One region of the Actinomadura sp. genome, then DNA from elsewhere that is predicted to be linked to it. Evidence: predicted binding sites of a transcription regulator. Region 1 holds the regulator's gene; the other holds the start of a gene.

Region 1 (4,512 bases):
CTCCTTCCACGGGATGCCGCGGGGGATGCGGGGCCAGGCGCGGATGCCCACGGTCGCGGGCTTGACGGCCTCCCAGATGTCGATGAACGGGTGCCCGGTGACGAGGACGTGCGGTGACGAGACCTGCGCGGCGATCCGGGACTCCTTGGACCCCTCCACCAGGTGGTCGACGAGGACGCCGAGGCGGCGGTCCTCGTCCGGGCCGAACTCCTCGACGATGGCGGGCAGGTCGTCGACGCCTTCGAGGTACTCCACGACGACGCCTTCGACGCGCAGGTCGTGGCCCCAGATCTTCTCGACCAGCTCGGCGTCGTGGACGCCCTCCACATAGATGCGGCTCTCCTTGGCCACCTGGGCGCGCAGCCCCTGGACGGCGACTGAGCCGGACGCCGAACGGGCCGGGCCCTTGGGCGCGGCGGACGGCCGCACGAGCGTGACCGGCTCGCCGTCGATCAGGAAGCCGGACTTGGTGAGCGGGAAGACGCGGCGCTTGCCGAACCGGTCCTCCAGGGTGACGCCGAACTTGTCGCAGCCGACGACGGCGCCGCAGAACCCGCTGTCCGGATCCTCCGCGACCAGCCCCGGTTCGGCGGGGACCTCGGGGATCCGGCCCTTGCGCGGTCTGCGCCAGTCGCCGGCGAGCACGTCGTTTCCGTAGTCCTTGCTGCGCACGGGTCCGCACATTAACCCGGCTCGGGCGCCGTGCGGCGTCGCCCCTCGTCCCCCGGCGTGGCGTCCGCGCCCGATGCGGATAGGATCACGCAGCCGTACGGGAGTGCGCGAGCACTCCGATCAGGCTTTCGGGGCCGTACACTTGGCACTCAGGAGTAAGGAGTGCCAGCGGCGGGGAGGCCGGCCGGACGAGGGAGGTGACGCCGTGCTGGACGACCGTAAACTCGCAGTCCTGCGCGCCATCGTCGAGGACTTCGTCTCCACTAACGAGCCGGTGGGGTCGAAGGCCCTGGCGGAGCGGCACAACCTGGGAGTGTCGCCGGCGACCATCCGCAACGACATGGCGGTGCTCGAGGAGCAGGGCTACATCACCCAGCCGCACACCAGCGCCGGGCGCGTGCCCACCGACAAGGGCTACCGGCTGTTCGTCGACCGGCTGTCCACGATCAAGCCGCTGTCGGTCGCCGAGCGGCGCGCGATCGAGACGTTCCTGTCCGGCGCCTACGACCTCGACGACGTCGTCAGCCGCACGGTGCGGCTGCTCGCGCAGCTCACCCGGCAGGTCGCCGTCGTGCAGTACCCGTCGCTGACGCGCTCGTCGGTGCGGCACGTCGAGCTGGTCCAGGTCGCCGAGGGGCGGCTGCTGCTCGTCCTGATCACCAACACCGGGCGGGTGGAGCAGCGCGTCATCGAGACGCCGGGCCCGGTCTCCGAGGAATCGATCGGGCACCTGCGGGCGTTGCTCAATACATGCCTGGACGGGCTCGGCCTCGGCGACGTGCCGGCGGCGGTGGCCGACCTCCCCGAGAAGGTGGGGCCGGACGACCGGCCGGCGGCGGCCGCGGTGCTGTCCGTCCTGCTGGAGACGCTCGTCGAGAAGCACGAGGAGAAGATCGTCTTCGCCGGCGCCGCCAACCTCGCCGCCGTGGACTTCTCGCAGAGCCTGCGGGAGGTGCTGGTGGCGCTTGAGGAGCAGGTCGTCCTCATGCGGCTGCTCGGCGAGACCGGAGACTCCTCTACAGTTACGGTGCGGATCGGCACCGAGAACCCCGACCTGGGCCTCAGATCGACCTCGGTCGTCGCCGCGGACTACGGGGTGGGCGACCTCACCTTGGCCCGGCTTGGAGTGCTCGGGCCTACACGCATGGATTACCCCAGCACGATGGGAGCGGTACGGGCAGTGGCACGCTACGTGGGACAGATCCTGGCGGGGTCGTAAGGTGGCGAACGACTACTACGCGACACTGGGCGTCCGGCGCGACGCCAGCGCCGACGAGGTGAAGAAGGCCTACCGCCGGCTCGCGCGCGAGCTCCACCCGGACGTCAACCCGGATCCGGAGACCCAGGAGAAGTTCAAGGAGATCACCCAGGCGTACGAGGTGCTCTCCGACCCCAAGAAGCGCGAGATGTACGACCTCGGCGCGGACCCGTTCGCCTCCGGGGGCGGCGCGGGCGCCGGAGGGTTCGGCGGCGCCGGGTTCCCGTTCAGCGACATCATGGACGCGTTCTTCGGGACGGCGACCTCGCGCGGCCCGCGGTCGCGGGCGCGGCGCGGCCGGAACGCGACGCTGCGGGTCGAGCTCGACCTCGCCGAGACCGCGTTCGGCACGACCCGCGAGCTGTCCATCGACACCGCGGTGACCTGCGCCACCTGCGAGGGGTCGGGCTGCGCGCCCGGCACCCACCCGGAGACGTGCGAGACCTGCCACGGCCGCGGCGAGGTGCAGCAGGTGCAGCGCTCGTTCCTCGGCCAGGTCATGACGGCGCGGCCGTGCCCGGCGTGCGGCGGGTTCGGGTCGGTGATCCGCAACCCGTGCACCGAGTGCTCCGGCGACGGCCGCGTCCGCACCCGGCGCACCGTCAAGGTCAAGATCCCGGCCGGGGTGGAGAACGGCATCCACATCCAGCTCGCCGGCGAGGGCGAGGTCGGCCCGGGCGGCGGCCCGCCCGGCGACCTGTTCCTGGAGATCGTGGAGAAGCCGCACCCGATCTTCGAGCGGGAGGGCGACGACCTGCACTGCACGGTCGAGATCCCGATGACCGCGGCGGCGCTCGGCACCAGCGTGACGATCGAGACGCTGGACGCGGCCGAGAGCGTCGACATCAAGCCCGGCACGCAGTCGGGGCAGGTCATCACGCTGTACAACCGGGGCGTCCGGCACCTCAACGAGAGCGGCCGCGGCGACCTGATGATCCACGTGAACGTGGAGACGCCGACCCGGCTGGACGAGGAGCAGGAGGAGCTGCTGCGCCGCCTCGCGGCCCTGCGCGGCGAGGAGCGCCCGCCCGGCAGGTTCGCCCCCGGGCAGCGCAGCGGCGTGTTCTCCCGCATCAAGGACGTCTTCAACCAGCACTGAAGGGCCGTGGCGGAGGCATACCGGGAGGGCCTCCGCGGCGACTCGGAGCGCGGGTGACCCCGGGGGAGGACCCATATGAGCCCGCCGGTGTTCCTCACCGGGACGGACGCGCTGGAGCGCGGCACGGTCGTCCTGGACGGCCCCGAGGGCAGGCACGCGGCGGCCGTGCGGCGGCTGCGGCCCGGTGAGCGCGTCGACCTGACCGACGGCGCCGGGCTGCTGGCCGAGTGCGTCGTCACCGCCGCCGACCGCGCGTCCCTCACGCTGGACGTGCGGGCGCGGCACCGGCAGCCGCCCCCGGCGCCGCGCATCGTGGTCGTCCAGGCGCTGCCGAAGGGCGACCGGGGCGAACTGGCCGTCGAGGCCATGACCGAGGTCGGCGTGGACGTGATCGTGCCGTGGGCGGCGGACCGCTGCGTCACCCGGTGGCGTCCCGAACGCCGCGAGAAAGCCCTCGGACGCTGGCGCACGACCGCGCGGGAGGCCGCCAAGCAGGCGCGCCGCAGCAGGCTCCCCGACGTGCCGGATCTGGCGTCCACCGAGGACGTCGCCGCGCGGGTCGCCGGGGCGTCCCTGGCCCTCGTGCTGCACGAGGAGGCGGAGGCGCCGCTGAGCGCCGCCGAGCCGCCCCGGGACGGCGACATCGTCCTCGTGGTCGGCCCCGAAGGCGGGATCACGGACGCGGAGCTGGACCGGTTCGCCTCGGCGGGCGGACGCCCGGCCAGGCTCGGCCCGACCGTGCTGCGCACGTCGACGGCCGGGGTGGCGGCGGCCAGCGTGCTGCTGGCCGCCACCGGACGCTGGTGAAGCCCCTGCCGCGGGCCGTCAGAGCACGCGGGCCGTCAGAGCACGCGGGCCGTCAGGGCGCGCCGGCGGTCAGAACGTGCCGGCCGTCAGGGCGTCGTGGCCGCGGCGCCCTGCTCCGTCGTGCCCGCCGGTTCGCTCGTCGGCGTCTGCGTCGGAGTGTCGGTGGGCTTGCCGGAGGTCGGCGGCGCGGTCGGCGTCGACGGCGGCGGCGTGGTCGCCGGCGTGGTCGGCGTCTCGCTCGGGCACGGCGTGGCCGCCGGGGTCGGCGTGGCGGTCGTGCCGGGCGAGGCGGACGCGGCGCCCGGCTGCGGGATGCGGCACGACGACAGGCCCGGCGAGGAGCTGGGGCTCGTCGTCGGCGAGGCCGACGGGGAGCCGGACGCGCTGGCCCCCGGCGACGACGGGTCGGGGAACTGCGGGTTGCCCTGGGCGTCGGTGCGGTCCCTGCCGGTGTCGTTCCCCCCGCCGTCCGCGGGCCCGTTGTTGCCGACCGTCTGCTGGATGAGGCTCATGGTCTGCGGGGCCGTCACGCCGAGCGCGGCGATCAGGACGGCGGCGGCCACGGCGAGCACGGGCCGCGCCCAGCCGACGGTGAACCGGTCCAACCCGAACCGGGCGGGGCCGAGGAACCGTCCGAGACCGAACCGGCGGCTCTGGCCGTCGGCTATGCGGGCCC
Region 2 (4,512 bases), on a different contig from region 1:
TCCACCGGGCTCGTCACAACCGGTTGCTCGGAGGTCGCCGTGCTCGGCCGCAGTCGTCCGGCAACGCGGGCATGCGCGGCCGGGGACGGGTGCGCACGCAAAAGGGGCGGCCCCTGGGGACCGCCCCTGATGTCGCGTTGGCTACGCGGCGCCGATCAGAAGTCCATGCCGCCGGCGTCGGGCATGCCGCCCGCCGGGGCCGGGTTCTTCTCGGGCTTCTCGGCGATGACGGCCTCGGTGGTCAGGAACAGCGCGGCGATCGACGAGGCGTTCTGCAGCGCGGACCGGGTCACCTTGGCCGGGTCGATGATGCCCGACTCGAACATGTTGACGTAGTCGCCGCTGGCGGCGTTGAGGCCCTCACCCGGGGTCAGGTTGCGGACCCGCTCCACCACGACGCCGCCCTCGAGGCCGGCGTTGACGGCGATCTGCTTCAGCGGCTCCTCCAGAGCGCGCTTGACGATGTTCGCACCGGTGGCCTCGTCGCCCGACAGCTCCAGCTTGTCGAACGCCTTGGTGCCGGCCTGCAGCAGCGCCACGCCACCGCCGGGGACGATGCCCTCCTCGACCGCGGCCTTGGCGTTGCGGACGGCGTCCTCGATGCGGTGCTTGCGCTCCTTGAGCTCGACCTCCGTCGCGGCGCCGGCCTTGATGACCGCGACACCGCCCGCGAGCTTGGCCAGGCGCTCCTGGAGCTTCTCGCGGTCGTAGTCGGAGTCGGTGTTGTCGATCTCGGTGCGGATCTGGTTGACCCGGCCGGCGATCTCGTTGGCGTCACCGGCGCCGTCCACGATGGTGGTCTCGTCCTTGGTGACGACGACCTTGCGGGCACGGCCCAGCATGTCGGTCGTGGTGTTCTCCAGCTTGAGACCCACGTCCTCGCTGATGACCTGGCCGCCGGTCAGCGTGGCGATGTCGCCCAGCATGGCCTTGCGGCGGTCGCCGAAGCCCGGCGCCTTCACGGCCACGGACTTGAAGATGCCGCGGATCTTGTTGACGACCAGGGTGGCCAGGGCCTCGCCCTCGACGTCCTCCGCGATGATCAGCAGCGGCTTGCCGGACTGCATGACGCCCTCGAGGACGGGCAGCAGGTCCTTGTTGGCCGAAGCCTTGCCCTGAACGATCAGGATGTACGGGTCCTCGAGGACCGCCTCCATCCGCTCGGGGTCGGTCACGAAGTAGTGCGAGATGTAGCCCTTGTCGAAGCGCATCCCCTCGGTGAGCTCGAGCTCCAGACCGAAGGTCTGGCTCTCCTCGACCGTGATGACGCCTTCCTTGCCGACCTTGTCCATCGCCTCGGCGATCATCTCGCCGATCTGCGGGTCGCCCGCGGAGATGGACGCCGTGGAGGCGATCTGCTCCTTGGTCTCCACGTCCTTGGCCAGCTTGGAGAGCTCCTCGCTGACGCGCTCGACCGCGGCCTCGATGCCCCGCTTCAGGGACATCGGGTTCGCGCCCGCCGCCACGTTCCGCAGGCCCTCGCGCACCAGCGCCTGGGCCAGCACGGTCGCGGTGGTGGTGCCGTCACCGGCGACGTCGTCGGTCTTCTTCGCGACCTCCTTGACGAGCTCCGCGCCGATCTTCTCCCACGCGTCCTCGAGCTCGATCTCCTTGGCGATCGACACACCGTCGTTGGTGATCGTGGGAGCGCCCCACTTCTTCTCCAGCACGACGTTGCGACCCTTCGGACCAAGGGTCACTTTTACGGCATCGGCCAGCTGGTTCATGCCGCGCTCGAGACCGCGGCGGGCCTCCTCGTCGAACGCGATCATCTTTGCAGCCATAGGCTCCAGTCCTCCCGGAACAAGGTGGCTTAGACGGATCGAGCCGACGCCCGCGACGGACGGCCCCCGCCGACGACTGCCATTCCGCCGCCGGAGTGAGGCCTCATCGCCCCGACCCAGACTGTGAAGTTGTCACTCTCCACAGCAGAGTGCCAACCGTTTGTTTAGCACTCTACCCTGCCGAGTGCAAGCGCCACACATCCTCGCCGGCGGAAGCGTCGCCTACCTGCCCAGACCCCTTCCCACCTGCGGCGAAACCACTCCGGGAACCTCGCAGGCGTGTCGCCGCACCCCACGGTGCGTGATCGTCCGCATCCATCCGCGCAGCGATCGCGAACACGTGCACCGGCTTGGGGCGCCGAGCGACGGTCTGTTCCGGACGTCCCACAATCAAAGGTAAGAGGAGCCCAGCGCGTCATCAACGCGAGCCGCTCAACGATCACTCCGTCGCCCACGATGCAGGGAGCGCACAGACGGCCATCGAGCGAGCGGCGTGGCGAGCCGGCCAGTGGTCAGGACGGAGTTGCGGGCGACTCGCACCATGCGCGCCCTTCAATCGTCACGCTGTCCACCGGCTTCGCGGAGATTGTCGGCGGTGGGGCCGATGTCGGCGGCGTCAGTCATCCGAAAAGGGCCAGCGTGGCGAGAAAAATGGCCGTCATCCCGAAGAACGCCAGCAGTCCGCCCGTCCAGGCAACCGCCCGTTCCTGCCCGAGCGTCGCACCGGCTTCTTTGAGGGCTAGCCGGATGTCCCCGACCGGGTCCAGGTTCCGTACGTGCAACCCCATGCCCACGAACGGTGAATAGACCATGCCCGCCAGCACGAACAGGACGGCGGCAGGCCACGTCGGGGAATCCGTCACGAGCAGGTCGTCGATGAGAAATGTCGCGGAAATGAACAGCAGAGCACCCACCAGGTGCACCGCCAGCGTGAAGAGGCCGGCACGGACAAAGCTCGTTCCCGCTATGCGCACCACCCATGAGCTGTACCGACGCGGGAGCCACAGAAATCCGACGGCCACGCCCCACACAAGGAGCCAGCCGATCGCCCAGTCCCCGGGAGCACTCATCTCGCCCTCCTCCGGCAGTCCGCGCCCGTAACCCCATGCTTATTGCCGGTAGCGTCGACGACTGTTACGGGATCGACCGCAATGATTCCCGAAGGGGGACGGCCTGACAATGAGTCGCCGTGCGGAATCAGCGGTTCCGGATGAGTGAAATGGCGGGGACGGCGTTCGGGACGGTGCGTCGGTGGCCCGGCCGCGGGTCGGCCGGGCCACCGCGGGCGTCAGCCGCCGGCGACGGCGGGGATGATGGAGATCTGGGCGCCGTCAGGGGTGGGGGTGTCGAGGCCGTCGGCGAAGCGGACGTCCTCGTCGCCGACGTAGACGTTCACGAAGCGGCGGATCTTGCCCGCGTCGTCCAGGATGCGGGCGGAGATACCGCTGTAGTTCGTCTCCAGGTCGGCGACGACGGCGCGCAGGGTGGCGCCCTCGGCCTTCACCTCGGACTCGCCGCCGGTGTAGGTCCGCAGGATCGTCGGGATGCGCACGGAAACGCTCATGGATGCTCCTTTTCTCAGGCGAGGCCGGCGGCGCGGAACGCCTCCAGGGACGGGACGATGTTCGCGGACGGTGCGACGACCGGGGAGACGGCGTCCAGGGTCTTCAGGCCGTCCCCGGAGTTGATGATCACGGTCTCGGCGGACGGGTCGAGGGTGCCCGCGCCGATCAGCTTGCGGAGGGTGGCGACGGTGACGCCGCCGGCGGTCTCGCCGAAGATCCCCTCGGTCCGGGCGAGGAGGCGGATGCCCTCGACGACCTCGGCGTCGGTGACGTCCTCGACGGCGCCGTTCGTGCGGCGGGCGATGTCCAGGACGTAGGGGCCGTCGGCGGGGTTGCCGATGGCGAGGGACTTGGCGATCGTGTCGGGCTTCACCGGGCGGACCACGTCGTGCCCGGCCTTGAACGCGGCGGCGACCGGGCCGCAGCCGGCGGCCTGGGCGCCGAACACGCGGTACGGCCGGTCCTCGACCAGGCCGAGCTTGATCAGCTCTTGGAACGCCTTGTCGATCTTGGTGAGCTGGGAGCCGGACGCGACCGGGACGACGATCTGGTCCGGGAGCCGCCAGCCGAGCTGCTCGGCGATCTCGTAGCCGAGCGTCTTGGAGCCCTCCGCGTAGTAGGGGCGGACGTTGACGTTCACGAACGCCCAGTCGTCCTGCTCGCCGGCGATCTCGGAGGCGAGCCGGTTGACGTCGTCGTAGTTGCCGTCGACGGTCACGAACGTCCCGCCGTACACGGCCGTCGTGATGATCTTCTGGGCTTCGAGGTTCGACGGGACGAACACGGCGCTGCGGATCCCGGCGCGGGCCGCGGCGGCGGCGACCGCGTTGGCGAGGTTGCCGGTGGACGGGCAGGCCAGCACCTTGAAGCCGAGTTCGCGGGCGGCGGCGAGCGCGACGGCGACGACGCGGTCCTTGAACGAGTGGGTCGGGTTGCCGCTGTCGTCCTTCACCCACAGGCTCTGCAGCCCGAGGCTCTCCGCGAGGTTGTCGGCGCGGACGAGGCGGGTCAGGCCGGGCTCGGTGTTGGGCGTGTCCGCGACGTTGGACGGGACGGGCAGCAGCCCCCGGTACCGCCAGATGTTGCGCGGCCCGGACTCGATGGACTCCCTGGTGACGCCCCCGAAGTCGTAGGCGATCTCCAGGGGGCCGAAACACTCCTCG

Evidence for each region. The regulator HrcA, encoded in region 1, represses chaperone genes, less so after heat shock. The targets are predictions, from matches to a motif close to TTGGCACTCTCNNNNNGAGAGTGCCAA.
Region 2: groL (chaperonin GroEL) is a predicted target of HrcA. The motif match lies at 1,914-1,940, and genes of this name have one in related genera.

The regions. Positions count from the first base shown of each region.
Region 1 is NZ_JBIQHY010000194.1:120-4,631, forward strand. Features, by position in the region: partial or broken gene ACIWVC_RS33680 (DUF3097 domain-containing protein) at 1-672, opposite strand, end outside; gene hrcA (heat-inducible transcriptional repressor HrcA) at 878-1,891, shown strand; gene dnaJ (molecular chaperone DnaJ) at 1,893-3,029, shown strand; gene ACIWVC_RS33695 (16S rRNA (uracil(1498)-N(3))-methyltransferase) at 3,105-3,836, shown strand; gene ACIWVC_RS33700 (hypothetical protein) at 3,923-4,512, opposite strand, start outside.
Region 2 is NZ_JBIQHY010000064.1:661-5,172, forward strand. Features, by position in the region: gene groL (chaperonin GroEL) at 156-1,784, opposite strand; gene ACIWVC_RS21065 (hypothetical protein) at 2,405-2,854, opposite strand; gene ACIWVC_RS21070 (MoaD/ThiS family protein) at 3,073-3,348, opposite strand; gene thrC (threonine synthase) at 3,363-4,512, opposite strand, start outside.